2 regions of the Shewanella sp. Choline-02u-19 genome follow, and region 2 is predicted to be linked to the other one. Evidence: riboswitches for the same ligand, from Rfam matches in the RefSeq annotation. Region 2 holds a riboswitch; the other holds the start of a gene.
The links. Region 2 has a riboswitch for cobalamin ahead of CXF83_RS18865 (ABC transporter ATP-binding protein). Riboswitches for the same ligand answer to the same signal wherever they lie in the genome.
Positions count from the first base shown of each region.

Region 1 (12,467 bases), on a different contig from region 2:
CCCCAAGGCGATGGCAAGCGTGGTAAAGGTGATCACGGGTAAGACTTTGCTTAATGCATCCCACATCACAGTAGTGTCACTGTCACCGCAATCTTTACTGGGCAATCTAAGCATCAAATGCAAAGTATCGTCGACAATAACGCCCAGCATCATCCCCAATACAACCGCGGTACCGAGGCTGATAAAACCACCATTGAGTTGCCATAGAGCAAACACCCACAGTAAGGGTAAAAAATTAAGTAATAGTCCCATCAAGCCAAAGACTAACGAGCGTTTCAATATACTGAGCAGCGCCGCTAGCGCAAGTAACGCCACACCGAATGAAATCAGCATATTATTAGCATTGTCGATACTGAGATGGGCAAACAATAAATTACTGCCAAGAGACGGGCTGACATCAATATTTTGAGCATTGCTTGCTAACCAAGTATTCACTTTAGTTTCAAATACCACCAACTCCATCGCTGTCATTGGCACTAAATACAAGGTCACTAAACTGGCATTCTTGCGCTTATTTAGTTCGCTTTGTAAGCGTAATTGCACGACTGACTTTTCAGTTAATAAACGCTTAAACTGGTTCTGCCCCATACCGGTACTTTTGATCCAATCACCCAGATGCTGAACCTTATTAACCTCAGGTTGTGCTTTTAGATAACGAGCAAATTTATAAATAAAAGCCAATTCAACTTTATCAAGCTGAGCACCTGCTTTACTACTAACAACATAGTGTTGTAAGTTGATCCCCGCAAAGTACTGTCGCATTTTTTGACTAGATACTGTGAAGGAGTTATTCGATTCGAAGTAACCTAAGGGGTCATCATTGAGGGTTAGCTTGGATACGCTTATCAGTGAGAGAACACTAAGCAATACAATCCCAAGTATTACAGCATTGGGTCTTTTTACATTATATTTGGCGAGTGATAGTACTGAACCAAAGTTCATTTCAGTCTGTTTAGTGGGCTTAGAAAAACCAGCAAAGTAGATTAATGTGGTTAGGCTTAATAGGTAATTACACAGAACCGCAAATGCTACCAATAAACCAAAGCTCTGTATGGGTGGCGATGGGCTAAACATTAATAAGCAGAAACCCAATATGGTAGTCAAGGTAGAGTAAAATAGTGGCGCTTGATTGACGCTAACGCTGTGCTCAAGTGCTTGAGTATTTGACTTACCTAAGTTGATTGCACGCCGCCAAGCAAAATAGAGATGAGATGCATACGCCAAAGCCAGTGTCACAATAATCACAGGGACAAAGGCGCTTATCGCAGCCAATGTTAGCTTTAACCAAGCCGCGATGCCTAAGGTCAAAATAAGGGTTATAACGCTATTAAGACATAACGCAGTAATCCACACTTTTTGCCTGATAAAAAGCGCTGCCATCAAAAAGATAATACCCAATAACGAGGGTGCAAACCAAAGTAAGTCATGACGTAGCACTTTGGCATATTGCCAATTTAAGGCATGCGTGCCGTTGAGATAACAATTTACATTCATTGGCAGCCAGAAAGCACTTGTTGCAGCATCGATTTCATCAAGTGTGCTCATCAACCACACACTGCGCGTAGCAAAGGATTTAGACTGTGCCTCATTTAGTTTTAGTTGTAATAGTATGGCTTGGCCATTTTCCGATAAAACAGACGCTAGGCGTGGATGTTTTTTATAATTAAGTATCTTATCCGCGCTAGCATCACCTTGAAGAAACTGATTGTAGCCCTGAACACTTAATACATTTGGATTGCCTTTTAACTGTTCTATAAAGGTGAGAAGAGGTTCAGTAAGCTCCGCTTCTCGCCAATCTTGCTTACTTTCAAGTAGTAGCCATAATTGGTCGTGGCGTTCGAAACTATCGTTCATCTGGTTAAACGCTACAAACCGAGGATCGGTTGGTGAGAAGTAATCACTAAAGTTAACATCGAGGTTGAGTCTATGCAGACCTAACAAAGAGAGCAGGATCAACAAAATGATACTGACAAACAGTCCTAATGGATGGCGCTGAATAGTCCAAACAGTTCGAATGTGAAGCCCCAAACAATTTCTCCTCGTCGATCTTTTTCTCTGTATAAAGACAAGACCGTGGAAAGGCCTAATAAATTCACATAACTTTAACATTACTTCATCGTAACGCTACCAAAGTGATCCATTGCAATGAATCGCTTAGTTCTGCAGCTAAACGCTGGATAATTCAACGTGCGAACAAAAGAAAGCACCATTTAGCAAAAAATAGTTGACTCAAATCAGTAAAAGCCTTTTAATAGCGCCGTTGCCCGAATAGCTCAGTCGGTAGAGCAGAGGATTGAAAATCCTCGTGTCCCTGGTTCGATTCCGGGTTCGGGCACCAATATTTAGTTTAGGTGTAGCAACATTTAGACCAGAGTCTAAGGCAAGTAAGACCTTAAGTACTCAACATGAAACCTCGCCTAGCGAGGTTTTTTTGCATCTGCCATTTGAAAACCGCGAACACAACCAACCCAGCCTCAAAACCGGTATGCCGGACTCAGATAGCGCTAGACTCACCACGAGCTGCAGATACAAAAAAACCAGTCACCTTGATGACTGGCTTTATTTTACTTAACTCTGGCTGAGCTTCTACTGCACGCTCTATTACAGTGCGTTGTAACTCACGCTGAAGAAGACTTCTCTTCCAGGGCTGAAGTAGTTTGCCACTGAGACAATCTCTTCATCAAACACATTATTGGCTTTTAAACGCAGTTGCCAATTATCAGTCACCTTATACCCTAGCCCCAGATCTAACTGATGATATGCGTCCAAGTATTGGTCGTAGCCTGCGTATCGCTTGCCTTGATAATGATAGTTAGCCAACAGATCAAAATCTTGCCATTGATAACTCAACGAATAGTTAAACTCATTCTCGCTACGGCCAGTAAGTGCCTTTTCAGTCGCTTTATCTTCAGTATCTAAATAGGTATACGCTAACTGATGCTCTAGGCCAAACAAGCCAAACTTAGTAAAAAATTCAGCGCCAGTGATTTCGGCATTGTTAACATTAGCAGGTTTCCAGATCTCCCAACCGTTATCGCCAATGATCCCCGTAGGAGCCCAAGCAATTAGGTTATCGATGTCGTTCTTGAAGAAGCTGACATAAGCTTGAACATCATTACGTCGATAGTTCAAGGTCATATCGTAACTTTCAGATGTTTCTGACAACAGTTCAGGATTACCTGAACCAGGCCAGTACAGGTCATTAAACGTTGGCACCTTAAACGCTGTGCCGGTTGTTGCCGACAAACGCCATTGTTCATTAAACTGGTAAGCCAGACTTAGGTTATAAGTCGTTTCGCTATCGACATTTTCTACGTCATCATAACGAACTGCGACTTCAGCAAGTAGCTTCTGCCATTGCTTCTCAACCAACAGATAAGCACCAACGATGTCGCGGTCATTTTGCGCGTAATCGCCAAGCACAGCTTCATTTGACCAATCAACGCCACCGCTTAAATTCAAGCCATTTCCAACGAGGTATTGATTGCTCCAATTCACTTGCTTACGCTTAGTTTCATATTTGGCAATTCCGGCAGCCACGTTATCACCACGGAAGTTCTCGTTATAATCTCGAGACTGGCTAAACGTCAACTTACTGGTATATTTTCCGCCAGTATATTGCGTACCTAAATTCCAAAGGTAATTGGCATAATCAGACTCATCCACACCACCACTGCCATAAATATCATCAAATTGATTGTTGCCTCTGTCGTATTGACCGCTCCAGAGTGCCTGCCACTGCTGGCTAAGTAATTGTGAACCTTTAAGTGATATAGAGGTACGGTCGTAACCATCAGCATCATTTTCAGATTCTGCACCGTCATAAACATCATAGCCATTTGATTGCTCACGACTTACAACTAGTGTGCTACTGCCCTCCCCGTGCTCCATTCCAAAACCAGCTGAGCCACGAAGATAATCATTAGTACCGTACTCAGCACCAACAAAGCCTTCGCCGCTTTTAAGTTGGCGAGTAAATATTTGAATCACGCCACCAATGGCATCACTGCCCCAAACAGAGGCTCTAGGTCCTTTTAAGACTTCTATACGCTCAATATTTTCTGGCGATATGCTGTTGAAGCTAACCGAGCCAAGTGTCGCTGAGCCCACTTTTACGCCATCAACAATAACTAAGACATGACTTGAGTTACTGCCACGAATGCTAACTGAAGTGGTTTGACCCGCTCCACCATTACGCGTGACGCTTACGCCCGGCAGAATTTCTAAAACGTCTGCAATAGATTTGGGATTCAGACGCTCTATCTCTTCACGTTCAATGGTATTAATGACGGTAAGTTGCTGATCAGTCGTTCTGTCAAAACGTGCACCGGTGACAGTGATCGTTTCGTCAACGACAAGTTGTTGGCTGGATTCTGCTGCCAGTACAGGCAATGCAGTTAAGCTGAATACGCCGCTGATAAGCAACGCAATTTTAGATGGTTTGATACCCATTTGCCCTTGACTCCTAAAGGAAAACGGGGCAATGCGTCACGGAATGACAAATAGTTAAGCGCTAAAACTCCATCGCTACATTTGCACACTGCCGCACTTCGAGATCTGCCCGCCGAAATCATCGAAATCACTTTACAGGCCGGTCTCCGGACTTAGGTTCTATATCGATTTAAGTATCGATATGCGAATACAAGCTTTAATACGCCTGTCTCTCACCATTCACCGTTGCGGGGGCAGTGTCAGAATTTAACTGACTTCCCGATTATCCTTACTCAACATTTAAGCTGAAAGTTAAGGCACCAATAAAGTTGACTAGTTAGTTATTTTTAATTGTTGTTACACTGCAATAACCTTAGGTTACCGCTTTGTGCGCGCATTATAGACGTCTATACGGTTAAATGTCTAACTTATCAAAAAGCGATTTGTTCTAGCTTAGATTACAAATGTTCAACCGAGAAAATCTGCAGATAACGAAAAGGGGCCGGCTTAACCAAAAATGCTCGCTAATACTTTAGTTTGAGCCATTTATGTTTAACTCTAACAGTGACAAATGGCTCAAACGTAAGACGGGACGTATTATTTATAATTAAGACCTGATAATTGAAAAGCTAACCCCAGTACAAAAGTACGACTAAGCGCCTAATGCGTTAATTTAATTTGAAGGGCGTTATCGCAGACATGAACTCACGATAGTTAGCTCTTTCAACCGGTGCAGATGTTGAAGTGAACTCCTCCCCTCTCATAGACTTATGAATAAGGTACAGGTCATTTTCGCCTTTTACTGCAGTGTAATGGCCAATTTCACCTAAGTGTTCTAGCGCTTTATAAACGTTAGCTTGTAACCCATTAAGGTGCGTGTTGGGCATTCGAGTACAGCCCATAATGGCACTTGCCGTCTGATGGCCATCAATGAATTCGTCATCTACACGTTCATATAACACGTCGCCATAGCAGTTATCTCGATAAGCCTCCGCCATCGTATCGAGAAAATCGCTAGGCTCTATATTGGCAGACAAATCTTTAAAACCTTGAATACACACCATAGAAGACCAGTTTCGTAGCTGTTCGTTTTTAGGTAAGAATTCAGCTGTAAACATGCCATCCTCTGACTGAGAAAAAGCTAATTTCCAATCATGTGGTAGGTAAAAACTCAGTTTTTGACTAAAAATAGGCAGGCGTTTGGCTATTTTGTCGATCGCCACATCTACATCGTCGGATGCATAAAGACTTTGCGAAAAACTGAAATAGAAAAGTACTGAATAGGAAACCCAGCACCGAAGCTGACTTGCTTTCATACCTTTACAATCCTTGTTTAGGGTATTAATTGCGCAACATTCTATCGTTTATCAACGTAAAGTGGTACATAAAAGAGGATTTTCAACAAAAATAATCGTTCGGTAGCGTCACTGCCAGTAACTCTGCCGTTATGAGCAATGCCGGTTAAGCAGGCTACGACCAAATTACCCCCATTATCAGCCTAAATAGCAACGTCAGCCTCACCGCTAACACCGCCCAATAGCAATAAGTATGATTTAACCATGCCAAAAGCCAGCCATAAAAAAACCTAGTGCGAACACTAGGTTTATATCAGCGATAAAAAATTAACGCACCCGTTATCGGCGGTTGATAACACTCTGATTCAATACGCTGAGCATTTTTTCGGTATCATCCCAACCAATGCAAGCATCTGTGACGCTCTGACCATAACAAAGCGGTTCGCCTTCTACTGGATCTTGACGACCTTCAACCAAGTTACTTTCAACCATCACACCAAATATTGACGCTTCACCCGCACTGACTTGGCCAGCAACATCATCAGCAACCGACATCTGCAATGCAAACTGCTTACAGCTATTAGCATGGCTAAAGTCGATCATTATATTGTTAGGTAGGCCGGCTTTATCTAACTGCTTATTTATTTCAACCACATGTGCAGCACTATAATTTGGCTCTTTACCACCGCGCAAAATGATATGGCAATCAGGGTTACCCTTAGTTTCAACAATCGCTGAATGACCGAATTTAGTCACCGATAAAAAATGGTGTGGAGCATTGGCTGCGCCAATCGCATCAATAGCGACTTTAATCGTGCCATCGGTGCCATTTTTAAATCCAACAGGGCTTGAAAGACCAGAAGCTAGCTCTCTATGTACCTGTGATTCCGTGGTACGTGCGCCAATGGCGCCCCAACACATTAAATCGGCAACATACTGTGGCGTGATCATATCAAGAAACTCACCCGCTGCAGGTAAGCCCATATCATTCAAGTCGAGCAATAGCTTGCGTGCTGTGCGCAGGCCATCATTTAACTTAAAGCTGTTATCCATGTTTGGATCGTTGATGAGACCTTTCCAGCCAACGGTAGTACGAGGCTTTTCAAAATAGACTCGCATAACGATCTCTAATTGATCTTTATATTGCTTACGTAACTCCACAAGACGTTTACCGTATTCAACCGCAGCAATAGGATCATGAATAGAGCATGGGCCAATAACCACTAATAAGCGATCATCTTTTTTAGCCAGAATATTGTGGATGCTTTCACGCGCATTAAATACGGTCGCTGATGCGTTCTCTGTTGCTGGAAATCGCTCCAAAATAGCAATTGGAGGTAACAACTCTTTAATCTTATTAATTCGAACATCATCATTTTTGTAATACATGGTAATACTGCGCTCCGTCTAGCGTGTGATATATGAAAACATAACTCTCAATTGCGATACTGAGTTCAATTTATCCCAGTATCTACTCACATTGCAATCAAGTTAGTAAAAATAACAATAAATAAATTTAACTACTTGTTTTAGATTGGTTTACTAAAAATAATCCGCACTAACTTCAGGCGCACAATCAGCATTTAACACTTAGTAAACATTATATAACTTATTCCTATTCGCAATAATGCATTCAAGGGCAGCGCCACAACGCTAGACGCAGAGCAACTCCATGGTCTGTAGGATGATGACATCGCTTAAAGCGCTAAGATTGACAAAAGTAAGCAAAAATCCGATATGGTTGCGGCTGATAGCAGTTTGCATAGATAAATTTATAGCAATACCATTATGTGCATGCATACAGCTGGCTCAGTTTAGTCGTGACCTTGAATAGCATGCAGCTTTGATTGGTAGCGGCGCTTATTATTACTGTCATTGGTCAAGGCCAACGCTTTTTTCATGTTAGCTTCTGCTCTACGCTCGTCCCCCGTAGCCCAATAGGTTCTTGACAGTCCGAAGTAGAATTCATGGCGATAATCCGCTTTATCAATCGCACGTTGATACCAGTTCAATGCCGCTTGATACTCTTTATCAAAATACGCTTGTTGCGCCATACCATAGTAATAATACGGGTTACGAATACGAGCAAGTTCCAAGACTTTGTGCACTCCCGCCCATTCATCAAGCCTATCTTGCTCGGCTAAAATAATCGCGTAGTTATACAACGCATTCATATCGTCAGGGTTGATGTTCAACGCCAACCTATACAATGCTTCAGCTTCCGTATTTAATCCTCTATATCGATACAAAACAGCCAAGGTGTTGATAGCAGGTAAAAACTGATTATCCTGCTGTAAGCTTAATTTAAGCAATCCGTAGGCTTTGTCATACTCCCCTTGCACCAGCGCTTCGGCAGCCACATTATTATAAAACATTGAAGCGATCATAGATTGGCTCACTCGACGTTTATCGTAGCCTTGCATGGCACGTTCGGGTAAAAAATCTATCTGAATAGCACCTGCAGAAACATTCAATACATTGCCTCTTTCTTGCGGCAACAGTTTCAAATTAATGTGTCCATTCACTAGATAGAATCCCCCTTGCTTATCCCAAACGGGCGGGATATCAATCTCCTGATATTCGACTCTAATATCCAGTTCCTGCGCTATCGCCGCGGTTAATAACACCAAAGATAAACAGTTGCCCTCTCGATCGCCAAATGTATCGCTTGCTGAACGAGTCAGATTATCAGCATAACGAAAGCCGCCATCTTGGGCATTAATATAATTAGCTAACCATTGGTGGCGCATGACATTGCTCGATTTTGACAATCTCGCCCTATTGAGGTCATTGCGTACACTGGTTATATCACTAACAGATAAGGCAAATAGGCTTTCTACAGCAGGAAGATCGTTCACTCGCGTAAAATGCTCATCATGATAATAGCTTTCAAGCGCATATTGATGGCTTGACTCATTGGTCGAACTGCAACCTTGCAGTAAAATGAGCAGGGAGAACAATAGTGCTAAAGAAATGAATTTCATAACGCTCTCAACGCAAAAAATCATACCTTTAAGCATAGTTGGAAAAACGAGTCCGTTCGGCAAAAAACGTTACAAAGCGTAAATCAAAAGTACGACTCATTCAGTAAAGCAATCAACTGCCCTAGCAAGCTTAGGGGGTAACCGCCTGCGGTGGTTCTATTTCAATGTAGAGCTGTTTATTTTGATATTCATAAGGCCTGTAGAACTGGCCACGACAAGTGAAATGGCGATAAGGAATAGCAATAGGCAAGCAGCCCATAGGCAGTGCTTGTAAGATTTTTATTTGCTGTTGAAACCTGAGCGCTTCTTGCCACTCATGGTCAGCCAACACTTGATCGCGCACTGCAAACGCATCAAATGGCTCGCTAGATTTACGCACTACAACCTGTCCAGCTACCGCGGGTAAACTGGTGGTAAATAGTAGCAATAGACTAATGCTGAACACTTTATTCATCCGATAACGACCCAATAATAGTAGAAGCCAGTATTAGCTCATCGTATACCGTTAACCAGCCCAATTCCATTAAGTCTCAGACATTAATCCCAAACCATTATTAGCAGAACATTAGCCGCAGATCATGAAATAGCTTAGAGGTGTTAATGCTTCTCTCAAATAAAAAAGCAGGGCATAAGCCCTGCTTGTTAGCAATATCATCACTGCATTAGTTAGCACTTTTCACTGAGACAAATTCAGGATACGCATCAATGCCGCAATCTGATGCATCCATGCCGTTATATTCTTCCTCTTCTGTCACGCGGATCCCCATCGTCACTTTGAGTCCAAACCAAACAACTGAAGAGGCCGCAAATACCCAACCAAATATCACTGCAGCACCATAAAGTTGAGTGCCAAAAGACGCATCGGCATTAGACACTGGCACCAATATTAACCCGAGGAGTCCGGCCACACCATGGACAGAGATTGCCCCAACGGGATCATCAATTTTGATTCGGTCAAATGCAACAATCGAGAATATAACCACGCCGCCAGCCACAAGACCAATCACACCAGCCATCGCTAAAGAAGGTGATAAAGGGTCAGCGGTAATCGCCACAAGCCCTGCTAATGCCCCATTTAAGATCATAGTTAAATCGGCTTTACCCCAAACCAATCGACATACAATCAAAGCAGAAAGCGCACCAAACGCCGCAGCAGAGTTGGTATTAACAAATATTTTGGCCACCGCGCTAGCATTTTCAACATCCGAGACTAAAAGCTGTGAACCACCGTTAAAACCAAACCAACCCATCCACAAGATGAACATACCCAATGTCGCCATCGGTAAGTTAGAACCCGGGATCGGGTTTACTTGTCCGTTAGCGCCATATTTTCCCTTTCTTGCACCTAACAATAGCACCCCAGAAACTGCCGCTGCAGCACCGGCCATATGTACAATACCGCTGCCCGCAAAGTCAACAAAGCCTGCTTCAGATAAGAATCCACCACCCCAGGTCCAGTAACCCTCAACAGGGTATATCACCGCAGTCATAAACACTGAAAATGCCAAAAATGCCCATAACTTCATCCGTTCAGCAACGGCACCAGACACAATCGACATTGCCGTTGCAACGAACACCACTTGGAAAAAGAAGTCGGACTCAAGCGCATGATCTGCTCCATCAGCTTGTGATCCAATCAATGACCCCAGCGAGGGTAACCAACCACCTTCAGCATTATCAACGTACATAATGTTGTAACCAACGATTAGATACATGACACAGGCTATTGAATACAAGCAGACGTTTTTAGTTAAAATTTCAGTGGTATTTTTTGAACGAACGAGGCCAGCTTCTAACATCGCAAATCCGGCGGCCATCCACATCACTAGCGCACCTGAGATAAGAAAATAAAACGTATCAAGGGCAAAGCGAAGCTCAGTGACCGTTAATCCTAGTTTGGTTAATTCATCCATTTGTCCAATCCCCCTTTAAAGTGCTTCGTTGTCGAGTTCACCAGTTCGTATTCTGGTTGCTTGTTCTAGGTTGGTAACAAATATCTTGCCATCACCAATTTTACCTGTACGCGCAGCACTCGTTATCGCCTCAACTAGCATCTCCACGTTTTCAGCTTTAGTCGCAATTTCAAGCTTCACCTTAGGTAAGAAATCAACCTGATACTCAGCACCTCGATAAAGTTCGGTATGGCCTTTTTGACGACCAAAGCCTTTTACTTCAGTCACCGTCATCCCCTCAATGCCTACATTGGCGATAGCTTCTCTTACATCATCTAACTTAAATGGCTTAATAATGGCACTGACCAATTTCATGGCGATCTCCTTGAAGACTATTTTTAATTCTAACAAAGACTCTTCAAGCATTAGGCCAACAAATCAAATACCATAAAAACAATGAGATAGAAAAAACCAGGCATTGAAAAATGAATATAAACGCACCAAAAAAGTGCAGTTATTCAATAACTGCACGCTCATAAGGCAAAGATGTCGCGGCTTAGACTTATCGCCTATTGGTTAAAAGCGACTTTTGAGGTGTACTAGTAACCTTTGCAACAAGTACTAGGAACATTAAAATGTTGAAGCCAGAAGATTGCGTATTAGTCATTGTTGACGTGCAAGGGCAACTCGCACGAGTCATGCATCAAAGTGAAGAGTTACACCATAAATTAGCGCTATTAATTAAAGGCATTCAGTTATTCGACATTCCGATCCTATGGCTCGAGCAACTACCCGATAAATTGGGTGCCACTAGTGATGTATTAGCCACAGAGCTAATCAAAACTACGGAGCCAATTGCAAAACAACATTTTAGCGGCTGGCAATGTCCAAAGTTCAGGGCGAAATTGTCAGCAATGGGGCAAAAAAATATCCTTGTCGCAGGCATAGAAACCCATGTTTGCGTGTACCAAACCTGCATGGACCTATTAGATAATGCTTACCCGACTTACCTCGTTGTAGATGCAATGTCTTCGCGAGATCCTGTTAATAAAAAACTCGGAATAGAGATGATGCAAGCCCATGGTGCATTACAAACCAATGTAGAGTCATTGCTGTTTGAACTGCAACATGAAGCGATAGGGGAAAGGTTTAAGGCCTTACTGGCACTGATTAAGTAGACCGACATTAAGGTCAAACGAGTTAATTTAGAGCAAAAAAAAGCCCTCATCAACGAGGGCTTTTCTATATAGAGCTAGGTAGAAACAATAGACTTACTTGTAAGTTGCTTCGCGCTTTTCAGCTTCAGCTTCCCACTGTGGTACTAAAGTTTTCTTGAATTCAGCTTTATCAGCATTCATCTTCTTCATATCCATACCTAGAGCAGCTTGTGCTTTAGCTTTGGTTGAAGTGTCAGGGTAAGCAATTGGTTGCTTAACACCTTTAACAGCAAGTAGTTGAGCTAGCTTGATACGAGCATCAGCCGCTTTGTCTACCGCAGTACCTAGTACACGAAGTGCTTCATCAGCTGCGTGAGCAGCAACACCGTGTGATGCAGTTGCATAGTCCCAGCGCCACTGTGAATGACGGATATCCATAAGGATAGGCTTCATTTCAGTTTCAGTTGCACCCGCATCCCAAGCAGCTTTTGCTTCGAAGTGAGCTTTCACTAGCTGAGCTTCAGCACGTGCTTTAAGATCAGCAACTTTATGCTTACGATCTTCAGTTAAGTTAACCATGAACTCTTTGCTTTGCTCGTGACAACTACCACAAGTTTCTTCAAAGCGATCGAATGGGTTACCTACTTTATGGTCAGTAAACTTACGACCTTTTTCGCTTTTCACTTTAGGCATGTGACAGTCAGTACA
Region 1 covers NZ_PJBE01000012.1:1,059,306-1,071,772, reverse strand. Annotated here, with positions in the region: gene CXF83_RS06755 (efflux RND transporter permease subunit) at 1-2,028, opposite strand, end outside; tRNA gene CXF83_RS06750 (tRNA-Phe) at 2,263-2,338, shown strand; gene CXF83_RS06745 (TonB-dependent receptor domain-containing protein) at 2,602-4,452, opposite strand; cobalamin riboswitch at 4,573-4,771, opposite strand; gene CXF83_RS06740 (hypothetical protein) at 5,100-5,747, opposite strand; gene aroG (3-deoxy-7-phosphoheptulonate synthase AroG) at 6,066-7,115, opposite strand; gene CXF83_RS06730 (tetratricopeptide repeat protein) at 7,541-8,710, opposite strand; gene CXF83_RS06725 (hypothetical protein) at 8,841-9,164, opposite strand; gene CXF83_RS06720 (ammonium transporter) at 9,373-10,623, opposite strand; gene CXF83_RS06715 (P-II family nitrogen regulator) at 10,639-10,977, opposite strand; gene CXF83_RS06710 (isochorismatase family protein) at 11,238-11,780, shown strand; gene nrfA (ammonia-forming nitrite reductase cytochrome c552 subunit) at 11,874-12,467, opposite strand, start outside.
Region 1: linked by a shared signal. The riboswitch ahead of CXF83_RS06745 (TonB-dependent receptor domain-containing protein) and the one ahead of CXF83_RS18865 (ABC transporter ATP-binding protein) in region 2 are both predicted to bind cobalamin.

Region 2 (12,467 bases):
CCATTAAATTCGGCGAGGGGCTTTAATGATTGCTCATTTGAATGTTCTGAGTGCTTTGCAGAGTCTGTCTCGGTCGTATTAAGTTCAGTCATTCGCTCTTGGATTGAGGTGAAGTCAGAGGTTTGCACGCTATCAGCAATCCCTGCTCTGATGGGGTTTAAATCAACATACATCATGCATGCTAGCAGTGCTTGTTCATCGAGTAAGGCTTGAGATTTGAAACGTCCCTCCCAGAAAGCGCCTTTACACTCATCTTCTCGATTTGCCCTGCGGGCTATCTCTTCATTTAGGCACCTCATAAACCAAGAAATGCTAGATAAACGCTCATGCCACTCAGCAAGTAAGCCATCAAGGAGCATACGTTCCCCTTCAATCAAGGTGTCACCATTCAAATACTTAGTCGCTACATCATGACCTTTGGTCACCTGACACCACCGAGTAATGACTTCGCGGTGACTCAAAGACTTGGCTTTATCAACGTCAATCTTAAGCACTAAATGGTAGTGATTGTTCATTACGGCATAAGCGCATATATCAATACAAAAGATGTTTGAAAGCGCTTTAATTTTATCAATAATCCAACCCCGCCTATGCTCGAAGCTCTTACCCGAGACTTTATCTTCACCGCAGAGATAGGCTCGTCTGACACAACGATTAATGATGTGATAAAAAGGCGTCGTTTCAGCATCTATTAGGGTTCTTCTTGCGGAGGTCATAATGACAATCCTTCACTAGGCAGTACCAGTTCGGTCATTAAAGCCTAGTAGAGGATGGTTTAAAGTACAAAAGATATGGCTGTCCTGTCTTTTCCTGTCTTTTACTGTCTTTTCTGATAATTGGTATCACAACACGGCTTGATAATTTGAACTGAGGAGTTTACGGCGAAATATTATGCTACTGATATTTTATTTTATTTATACAGCAGAACACTAAAGGTGATAGTCATCTTTATTTACAATAGCTTGATGATATTCGAACTCGCAGCCCCTATCCAATAAGGGGTGAAGGGTTTTACAGGAAATTAAATTGTACCTATAGTTATTGAATAAGCAGTTTATGAAGTGTGTTGTTTGTGTTTAACCTGACGTTTTTATAACGAATAAAGACGATAGTTAATTTATCAACTGATAAGCCTGATACAAACAACAAGTTTATTAATTGGAGCTGTATATGACTTCTAACAAAAGTAAGGTAGAGCTATTCCCCTTACTTCATTTACTTGATGATTTTAGCCAATTTCAGCTACAGGGTGGCTTCGTCCAAACATTAGCTGAAAAAGACTTACGCCTTCAGGCTCCGCCCTCAGCTAGGGGTGATGAATTATCAAATATCCCTTGTGTGAGTGTTTATGATGCTCCACTTCATACCGATATTGCTGACTTACAACGGTATTTTTGTGCCAAAAGTAAAGATAACCAATTAGTCAGCCATGAGATATTTAAAAATCTTGTATCTGTTAACCCTATATCGCGAAATAGGCATCAAAGACAATATCAATTAGTGGCTTTTTTAGAGGAGAAGAAGCAAACACCAGTGGCATTTGTGACCTTTAATGTTGGCTTGCTCGACTCTTGGTATACGGATGGTCAACCCAGTGATGAGAGGCATGTTGGTGTTTGCTGCTATTTATTGTATGCCTACGTCGTACCGGAGTTCCGTCATCTTGGTATCGGTAGCTGCCTTTTTCACCTGATTTCGAATTTATTTTGGTCTCAGCTGCAGTTCATCGATGCACAGACGCAGGCTCATGAACTCACGATGGTACCTTTGGTTTATGAGAGTTCGGCAGCAAAAGGAGCCGAAGGATTACTGCATCAAGTTGAAAGAAATATTAATCAATATAAGGCACTACTATTAACTAATAATACCTCTTTGAAAATTGACTCTTGCATGAGTAACTTTTCTTAGTTTATGGCGCAGGAGTGCATAGCTAGGTTTTTCCTTAGTGGATTTCGTATGCAGGAGAAGTGATGATGTGAGGGCGTTTATTGCTAGCCTAGAGCCCCATAGCAAACGGGTTGCTTTGAGGTTCTAGACTCGCTCCGAAATTACTCTGGATCATAATCCAACACTGGTGCCAACCACCTCTCCGTATCCTCAATACTCATCCCCTTACGCTCAGCATAATCCTCAACCTGATCGCGGCCAATATTGGTCACGCCAAAGTAACGCGACTTAGGATGGGCAAAGTACCAACCCGATACCGCTGCGGTTGGGAACATGGCATAGCTTTCGGTGATGTTAAGGTTGATAGTCTCGTCAGGCTTGAGTAAATCCCACAGCAAGCCTTTCTCAGTGTGATCTGGGCAAGCGGGGTAGCCTGGTGCAGGACGAATACCTTTGTACTTTTCACGAATAAGCGACTCGTTATCGAGTACCTCGTCGCTTGCATAACCCCAAAACTCTTTACGTACTCGCTCATGCATACGCTCGGCAAAGGCTTCGGCTAAACGGTCAGCCAAGCATTTGAGCATGATGGCGCTGTAGTCATCGTGATCTGCTTCAAAACGGGCGACATGCTCGTCAATGCCATGACCTGTCGTGACGGCAAAGCCGCCCATGTAATCGGCCACGCCGCTGTCTTTTGGCGCGACAAAGTCAGACAGACAGAAGTTGTCGTTGCCGACGCGTTCAATCTGCATCCGCAGGTGATGAGTGGTTAGCTCAAGCTCGGTGCGCGTCTCATCGGTGTAAAGTTCAATGTCGTCATGGTTAACGGTATTGGCTGGAAACAGGCCGATAACCGCTTTAGCGGTGAGCCACTTTTCATCGATGATCTGTTTAAGCATGGCTTTGCCATCGGCAAATAGCTTAGTCGCCTCTTCGCCAACCACCTTATCGGTTAATATTTGCGGGAAATGACCGTGTAACTCCCAGCTGCGGAAAAATGGCGTCCAGTCGATACGTGCCACTAAATCCTCTAACGGATAGTCATCAAACACTTGACGGCCAAGGACGTTAGGCACAAACGGGGTGTAGTTTTCCCAGTCATGCTGACAGCGATTTTCACGCGCCGCTTCAATGGAGGTGATGATCTTACGTTTGGTTTGTGACAGGCGCTTTTCGCGCATCACGTCATATTCTTGATAAGCCGCGTCGATAGTGGCTTGACGCGTTTGGTTATTAATCAGCTTCGACACCATAGGCACGGCGCGTGAAGCATCGGCGATATAGATGGCGCCTGTCGGTGCATGCGGCGCAATCTTGACCGCAGTATGGATTTTAGAGCAAGTTGCGCCACCAATAATCGACGGTATGGTTAAGCCCGCTTTATGGAAGGCTTTAACGTTATGCACCATTTCGTCGAGACTCGGGGTAATGAGCCCTGACATGCCGATGATGTCGACGTTTTCACGCACGGCGACATCGATGATCTTCTCAACCGGCACCATTACGCCTAAATCAATGACTTCATAGCCGTTACAGGCTAATACCACGCCGACAATGTTCTTGCCGATATCGTGCACATCACCTTTTACGGTGACCATTAAAATCTTACCGTTTGACTGCCCAGGGGTTTTCTCGAGTTCGATATAGGGGTTAAGGTACGCGACTGCTTTTTTCATTACGCGGGCAGATTTGACCACTTGTGGCAGGAACATCTTGCCGGAGCCAAACAGGTCGCCAACCACGTTCATGCCGTCCATCAAGGCACCTTCAATGACATCCAGTGGGCGCGTGGCAGCGGCTCGAGCCTCTTCGGTGTCTTCATCGATAAAGTCAGTAATGCCTTTAACCAGCGCATGAGACAGACGTTTGTTCACGTCCCAGCTACGCCACTCTAAATCTTCTTTCTTAGCGACTTGGCTACCGTCGCCACGAAACTTTTCGGCAACTTCTAACAGCAGTTCGGTGTTGTTGGTCAGTTCACCGTTGGCATCGAGTGCAGTGCAAGGTAGGTTTTGCACTATGGCCTCGACTCTCTCCTTTAACTCGGGATCAATATCATCATAAATTGCCAGCTGACCGGCGTTAACAATCCCCATGTCCATGCCCGCTTGAATAGCGTGATAGAGGAACACGGCGTGAATGGCTTCGCGCACTGGGTTGTTACCCCTGAACGAGAATGACACATTCGACACACCGCCGGAGATCATGGCATGGGGCAGGGTGCGTTTGATTTCGGCTGTCGCTTCAATAAAGTCGACGGCGTAGTTGTCGTGCTCTTCAATCCCGGTGGCGATGGCAAAAATGTTGGGGTCGAAGATAATATCTTCTGGCGGAAAGCCCACTTTATCGACCAGCACGCGATAGGCGCGGGTACAAATTTCAATTTTACGCGCTTTAGTGTCGGCTTGGCCCTGTTCATCGAACGCCATGATAATTGCCGCGGCGCCATAGCGTTTGACTAAGGTGGCTTGCTGGATAAACTTGGCTTCGCCCTCTTTAAGGGAGATGGAATTAACGATGCCTTTACCCTGAATACACTTAAGCCCGGCTTCAATCACTTCCCACTTAGAGGAGTCGATCATGATCGGCACCCGTGATATGTCGGGCTCAGAGGCGATAAGGTTGAGGAATTTGTGCATCATCTCGGCACCATCGAGCATGCCTTCATCCATGTTGATATCGATGATCTGCGCGCCGCTCTCGACTTGCTCGCGGGCAACACTGAGGGCTTCTTCATATTCGCCAGTTTTAATCAGCCGCAAAAATTTGGCAGAACCAGTGACGTTGGTACGCTCACCGACGTTTAAAAACAGCGAGTTTTCATCAATGGTCAGCGGCTCAAGCCCTGATAAACGGCAAGCCACTGCGATGTCTGGTAGTACGCGGGCGTCATGCCTAATCACGGCATCACGGATAGCGCGGATATGCTCTGGCGTGCTGCCGCAGCAACCGCCAATAATGTTTAAAAAGCCCTCTTCAGCCCACTCTTCAATGACTTCTGCCATCTGCTCTGGGGTTTCATCGTAGCCGCCAAATTCGTTGGGTAGACCGGCATTAGGGTGCGCCGACACATAGCATTCAGAGATTTTTGATAGCTCTTCGACATAAGCGCGCAGCTCTTTTGGCCCTAATGCACAGTTAAGACCAATCGATAGTGGCTTAACATGGCGCAGTGAGTTGTAAAAGGCTTCGGTGGTTTGTCCGGTTAAGGTACGCCCTGATGCATCGGTGATGGTGCCTGAGATCATGATTGGCAGGCGGAAACCTTGAGTGTCGTATACGGTTTCAATGGCAAACAGTGCGGCTTTGGCGTTAAGGGTATCGAAAATGGTCTCAACCATAATGATATCCGCGCCGCCAGCGATGAGGGCATCTATCGATTCAACATAGGCTTCAACCAGCTCGTCAAAACTGACGTTACGGTAGCCGGGATCGTTGACATCGGGGCTGATTGAACAAGTGCGGTTGGTTGGGCCGAGTACACCCGCCACAAAACATTGGCGACCTGTTTCTGCTTCAACTTCATTGGCCGCTTCTCGGGCAAGGCGCGCTCCGGCTAAGTTTATCGCGGCTGAATGCTCCTGCATGTCGTAGTCAGCCATGGCAATACGGGTTGCATTGAAGGTATTGGTTTCAATGATGTCGGAGCCAGCCAATAAATAATCTTTATGGATCTGCTTAATCGCAGCTGACTGAGTGAGCACCAGCATGTCATTGTTGCCCTTTACATCGCAATGCCAGTCTTTAAATGGTTCGCCGCGAAAGTCTTCCTCTTCAAATTTGCGATCTTGGATCATGGTGCCCATTGCACCATCAAGCAGCAGGATCTCTTGCTGTAATTTTTGGGTTAGCACCGCTAGCACTTTTTTAGCCGTGTCTTGAGTATGCGGGGCAGTTGTTGGGGTACGTGTTGCCATAGAATATTCCTACCAATTACAGAGTCGCAAAATATAAATTTCAGTAAACGTTGTCCGTGTTTATCAGTTAAGTATTTGCGATACTTGCGTGACATTATTTTGTTTGGACATTTATACGTATAGACGTCCATAATACGTGAGTCGATGTCAGAAGTGCAAGTACTAAAAGTTGATAATTTTTCAGTGTGAATTGATGATAATTTTTATGTAAGTCACTGATAAATATAATATGTGGAATGTTGCAATGCAAAATACTAGAGTGGTTTTACTGCGGCACGGTGCTTGTGAAGGTGGTAATATTTTACGCGGTCATACCGACGTCATGCTGAATTTAGCCGGAAAAGAGCAGCTAAATAGGGCTATATCGAGGCTGTTAACAAGCAAAACCGGGGTCGCGGCGCAAAACAAGATAGCGGATCTGGTGGTCAGTTCGCCGCTATTGCGTTGTGCTTTACCCGCGAAGATATTTGCACAGCAGTACGGTATCGATTTTATTGAGCAGGCCGCTTTTATGGAGCTCAATTTTGGCGATTGGGATGGCCAATCTTTTAGCGCACTTTATCAGCAGTATAGTAGCGAGCTTGATGCTTATTGGGCTAACCCTTGGCAACATACTCCGCCCAATGGCGAGACGATGCAGGTCTTTGAAGCTAGAATTGATACTGCGTGGCGGTCACTCGTTGAGCTGCACCAAGGTAAGGTGATTGTATTAGTGACTCATGGCGGCGTGATCAGGCACTTAATGGCAAAATCGTTGCAATTAAAACAGTGCGCGGGGATCTACAGCGCGTTGAAACTGCCCTATGCCGCAACCGTGGTGATTGATGTATTGCATGATGGCGAGCAACAGCACTTAAGCCTTAATTGGGGGCTGGAATAGCGACTTATATGGGATAAGTTTGATGCAATAGCATGGAAATTGAGCCATCAGCCAAATAGTAATTGATCAAGTTCAATTACTATTTGGGTGAGCGTGGTAAACTGCGTGATACTCGCGTAAAAATACGCTAGAGAACACACTTATTAAGTGGGTCATTAAGAACGAGTCATCAAGTTAGGTGCTTAACCGCATCAATTGGGAACCGGTAGCTTAAGCAATACAAGCTAATAGTCCGGACTGTACCCGCAACTGTATGAGCGCTAGAGCAATATTTTAGCCCTCAAGTCAGATACCAGCCTAACTTTTGATAGATAAGCACTTCACACTAGATAACAACTTGAGCGGGCGTCTCAAGGGAGTTTATTCAATAATGTTTTATGGTTTATTCAATGTCTAAGCAGGCATTAGAAACAGTACTGGCAGTGAGCGGTTTAGGCTGGCAGTTAAATGGCCAAGCCATTTTGTCTGACATCAATTTTAGTTTAGCGAAAGGGCAGATGCTGGGCATTATTGGCCCTAATGGCGCGGGTAAGTCGAGTCTGCTGCGCTGCCTATATCGTTTTATTAAACCGACCACTGGCCACATTCAGCTGTTTGGTGAAGATATCTCGGTGTTATCTGCCAAAGCATTTGCCAAGCAAATTGCCGTGGTGCTGCAAGACACGCCACATCACTTTGAGATGACAACCACTCAGTTGGTTAGCCTCGGGTTAACACCGCATAAGGGCGCCTTTGAATTTACCAATGCCAGCGATCGCCAAGTGGTGACGCAGGCGCTGGTTAAAGTCGGCTTAACGCATAAAGCGCATCAAGCGTATGAAAGCCTATCTGGCGGTGAAAAGCAGCGTGCATTAATTGCTCGTGCAATAGTACAGCGACCACAACTGCTTATATTAGATGAGCCCACCAATCACCTCGATATTCGTTATCAAATCCAAACATTAGAGCTACTGCACACGCTTAATATTACCGTGATCACCTCTATTCATGATCTCAATTTAGCGAGTGCGCTTTGCGATGAGTTATTGCTGCTTGATAAGGGCCGCTGCTTGGCAAAAGGGACGCCCAAAGCGGTGTTGACTGAACAACGTATTGGTGAGGTATTTGATGTGTGCTGCGAAGTTAAAGCCCATCCGCAACATGGTAATCCTTTGATTAGTTACTTTTATGGTTATACCCGCAGTGACGTTATATCGGCCGCTGAAGCAAAAGCCGTTGCGAGTGCAGTGACTCATTCAGTGACCGTAGATAAAGGAACAACTGATGCCTAGGTCATTAGGAGTGGCTCCGCAAGCGACGGGTTGGAAACAGCCACTTGATGTATTGCTGCTGTCTGGCTTGCTGTTGCTGGGGTTAATCACCCCGTTCGCGGCAACCAGTTTTGGCGCCGCAAGTATTACCAGTGGCGATGTGTTGCAGGTCTTCAGCCATAAGATTTTTGGAATGGGTGGCTCCATGGGCGTGACCGAACGCATTGTGTGGGAACTGAGATTACCGCGAGTAATATTGGCGTTTATTGCGGGGGCAGGATTGTCGATTGCCGGCAGCGTACTGCAAACCGTGACCCGTAATCCGTTAGCCGACCCCTATCTATTTGGCATCTCTTCTGGCGCATCATTTGGCGCGGTAGTGGTACTAACCCTTTTTAGTCAGAGCATATTGTGGCTGAGCTTGCCGTTGGGCGCATTTATCGGCGCTAGCCTGTCGGTATTAATGGTGCTCAGTTTATGTGGCCGCAATTTAACGACTCAGGTTGAGCGTATGCTGCTCTCTGGGGTGGCGATATCCTTTATGTTTGGCGCGATGGCGAGTCTGTTGCTGTATTTTTCAAGCCCTCAAGCTGCCGCTTCGGTGCTGTTTTGGAGCTTAGGCAGCTTTGCTAAAGCCAGTTGGTTTGGATTGATATTACCGGCGATTATCGTGTCGGTATGTACTGTGATTATTCTGCTTTTTAAACGTCAAATTGTGGCGATGCGTGCGGGGGATGAAACCGCGCATACGTTAGGGATTAACGTAGGACGATTGCGTTTATCGATGTTGCTACTGTGTTCACTCATCACCGCCATTTTAGTCGCCAATTGTGGTGGCATTGGTTTTATCGGTTTGATGGTGCCACACACAGTACGATTACTGTTTCCAGGAAGATATCCGCTATTGCTTACCGCCGCGGTTGGCGGATTATTTATGGTGTGGGTTGATGTATTGGCGCGGACTTTATTGAGTTACCAAGAGCTACCAGTGGGCATTATAACCTCGGTGATGGGTAGCGTATTTTTCCTATTTATTTTAGGCGGCCGCAGTGCAAAGCGGATTTAAGCTGAGCCGTTGTATTAATTTGTCCTTGTTCGGGATGATGGGAGTATAAGATTAGATGTTTAATATTAAGCCATTGAGTGCAGAATTTGATGCCGAAATTCAACACAAGATTGACACGAAAACCAAGCCCCTTGGCGCGCTTGGTGATCTAGAGGCGCTTGCATTACAGATTGCAAAAGTGCTCGGTAAAGATAGTCCCAGCATCACTAATCCTAAGTTGATTGTATTTGCAGCCGACCACGGTATTGCTAATTCTGGTGTATCGATAGCGCCAAGTGAAGTGACCTGCCAAATGGTGAGAAACTTTATGGCCGGCGGCGCCGCGATAAATGTATTTACTCGCCAAGTGGGCCTAGATCTTGAGGTGATTGACTGTGGTGTTTTACAGCCATTTGATCGCGACAGCGGTGTTATTGATCAACGTTTAGGCGCGGGAACTGGGCCTATCCATAAACGTGCAGCCATGACGCTTGGCGCCGTGAAGCAAGGCTTTGACATGGCGACGGCGCGTATTCAGCTGCACCATGAAAATGGCTGTAACTTAATTGCGCTGGGCGAGATGGGGATAGGTAACACCTCTTCTGCAGCCGCGATTATGTCGGTGTTAACCGGAATTCCGGCGGCTGAATGTGTAGGGCGTGGTACTGGGATTGATGCGTCGACATTTAAACGCAAGCAGATGCTCGTTGAGCAAGCGATGCTATTACATCACAGCGAGCTTGACGATCCAATGCAGGTGTTGGCTTGTATCGGTGGCTTTGAAATTGTGCAGATGACGGGGGCAATTTTGGCCGCAGCCGAGCGGAGTATGCTGGTGGTTATTGACGGCTTTATAGCCTCTGCGGCGGCATTAGTGGCGATTAATATCAATGCTGCTTGCCGCGATTATATGATCTTCTCTCATCAATCAGACGAGAAGGGCCACTACTTAATGCTGGAGTGTATGCAGGCCAAACCCTTGCTCAAATTGGGCATGAAATTGGGCGAAGGCACCGGCGCAGCATTAGCGTTCCCATTGATCCAAGCGGCTGCAAATTTTTACAACGAAATGGCCAGCTTTGAAGAAGCAGGGATAGAGATTTAAAAGTCGATTAAGAGCCGGATAGTGCTGAGACGGTGATAATCGATTAAGAGCCGATTTAAAGCCGGATAGTGCTGAGACGGTACGAGCAGAGACGAAACAGGCTGAGACGGTACAAGCTGAGACGGTACAAGCTGAGACGGTGATAATCGATTAAGAGCCGGATAGTGCGAGCAGAGACGGTACAGGCTGAGACGATTCAAGCTTTTTAGGTCTTTTCTCGGCTCTTCCTCGTCTTTGCTTTTATCGGCTCTTATTCTGCTCTCAACCGTCTTCTAATCGGCTTTTAATCTATTACTTTAAGGATATTTCTAAATGCAGCCTTGGCTCAAACAGCTTAATCTGTTTTTTATCGCGATGGGGTTCTTTACTCGGATCCCGATGCCAAAATGGATTGAGGTAGATGCAGATAAACTCAATCAAGCCAGTCGCTATTTTGGGTTGGTGGGTACCTTAATTGGGGGACTGAGCGCGTTAGTTTATAGCGTGATGCTCTATTGGGTGTCACCGACGATTGCGATTGTATTTGCCATGATTGCTAGCGTCTTGCTAACGGGTGGGTTTCATGAAGATGGTTTAGCCGATAGCGCCGATGGTTTAGGTGGCGGCTGGACGGTTGAAGCAAAACTGAGCATCATGAAAGACTCTCGCTTAGGCAGTTACGGTGCGTTAGCACTGGTATTGGCATTGTTACTCAAGTGGCAATTGCTCAGCGAATTAGCGTTATTTTCCCCTAGCAGTGTCAGCTTAGCGTTGATTATCGGTCATACCCTGAGCCGAGTCACTGCGGCCAGTTTAATATATTCAGAGCAGTACGTTTCTGAAGATGCCAGCAGTAAAAGCAAGCCGTTGGCCATGCATCAAGGCGTTAATGAGTTATCGATTTTATTAGCTAGCGGCGCAGTATTGCTGCTGCTCTTAACGCTGATGCAAGCAATTGTGATTGTTTCCGGTCTATTTATTGTGCGATTTGCCTTGGCGGGATGGTTTAGAAAGCAGATTGGCGGTTATACCGGCGATACCCTCGGCGCTACGCAGCAGATAGCTGAGCTGGCTTGTTATCTGCTGCTGTTAATTTTAGGAGTGTCTTGGTGATCCATTTGGTTTTGGGTGGTGCCCGCAGCGGCAAAAGTCGCTTTGCTGAATCACTCGTGATTCGGCGTCTAGCGGAGAGTCAAAATGGCGCTGAGTTAGAGTGTCTCTATTTTGCGACCGCTGAGGCGCTCGACAGTGAGATGAGCGAACGTATCGCTCAGCATCAATCTCAGCGTAATAACCATGCCATAACGTGGCGCACGATTGAGTCGCCATTGGCGCTTTCGGCGGCATTAACAGCCAATGTAAAGGTCAATAGTATTGTGTTAGTTGACTGCTTAACGCTGTGGCTGACGAATCATTTACTGCAATCGTCTAGCGATTGGCAAACGACTAAAACTGAGTTTTTACAAGCTATTGCCGCGCTATCTGCAGAGGTTATTTTAGTCAGTAACGAAGTGGGCTGCGGTATTGTGCCCATGGGCGAGATCAGTCGTCGCTTTGTTGATGAAGCGGGTTGGCTGCATCAAGATATTGCTGCTATTGCAGATAAAGTCACTTTGGTAACAGCGGGTTTACCGCTGAGTCTGAAAGGCTAAAGGAGAAGTGTTGTGGCGACGTTAGATAACAATAATAACAATAAAAAAGCCAAAGTATTAATGGTGCAAGGGACGACGTCCGATGCGGGTAAAAGTACCTTGGTCGCAGGTTTGTGCCGTTTGTTTGTTAGAGCTGGGCATAAGGTTGCCCCATTTAAGCCGCAAAACATGGCGCTTAATAGCGCAGTGACAATCGATGGCGGCGAAATTGGCCGCGCGCAAGCATTGCAAGCGGTGGCCTGTAGACTAGAGCCTCAAATCGATTTTAACCCGGTATTGTTAAAACCCAGTTCAGATACTGGTTCGCAAGTGATTGTGCACGGTAAAGCCTTAATGAAGATGGAGGCGCAGGACTACTTTGGCAAAAATGCCGACGGTTATCGGGTCAAAGCGATGGCTGCGGTTAAGCAGTCGTTTCAGCGCTTATGTGATGATTACGAAGTGGTGTTTGTCGAGGGCGCTGGCAGTCCGGCTGAGATCAATCTGCGCGAAGGCGATATCGCCAATATGGGCTTTGCCGAAGAAGTTGATTGCCCAGTGATTATTATTGCTGATATCGATAAAGGCGGTGTGTTTGCACACTTAGTGGGAACATTGGCGCTATTAAGTGAATCAGAACAGGCTCGGGTGAAAGGCTTTGTTATCAACCGATTTCGCGGCGATATTAGCTTGTTGCAATCGGGCTTAGATTGGCTGGAAGATTACACCAAAAAGCCGGTGTTGGGAGTTCTGCCATATTTGCACGATCT
Region 2 covers NZ_PJBE01000013.1:2,795,750-2,808,216, reverse strand. Annotated here, with positions in the region: gene CXF83_RS18885 (transposase) at 1-716, opposite strand, end outside; gene CXF83_RS18880 (hypothetical protein) at 1,171-1,908, shown strand; gene metH (methionine synthase) at 2,049-5,807, opposite strand; gene CXF83_RS18870 (histidine phosphatase family protein) at 6,052-6,687, shown strand; cobalamin riboswitch at 6,849-7,002, shown strand; gene CXF83_RS18865 (ABC transporter ATP-binding protein) at 7,077-7,958, shown strand; gene CXF83_RS18860 (FecCD family ABC transporter permease) at 7,951-9,003, shown strand; gene cobT (nicotinate-nucleotide--dimethylbenzimidazole phosphoribosyltransferase) at 9,059-10,087, shown strand; gene CXF83_RS18850 (adenosylcobinamide-GDP ribazoletransferase) at 10,400-11,179, shown strand; gene cobU (bifunctional adenosylcobinamide kinase/adenosylcobinamide-phosphate guanylyltransferase) at 11,176-11,718, shown strand; gene CXF83_RS18840 (cobyric acid synthase) at 11,779-12,467, shown strand, end outside.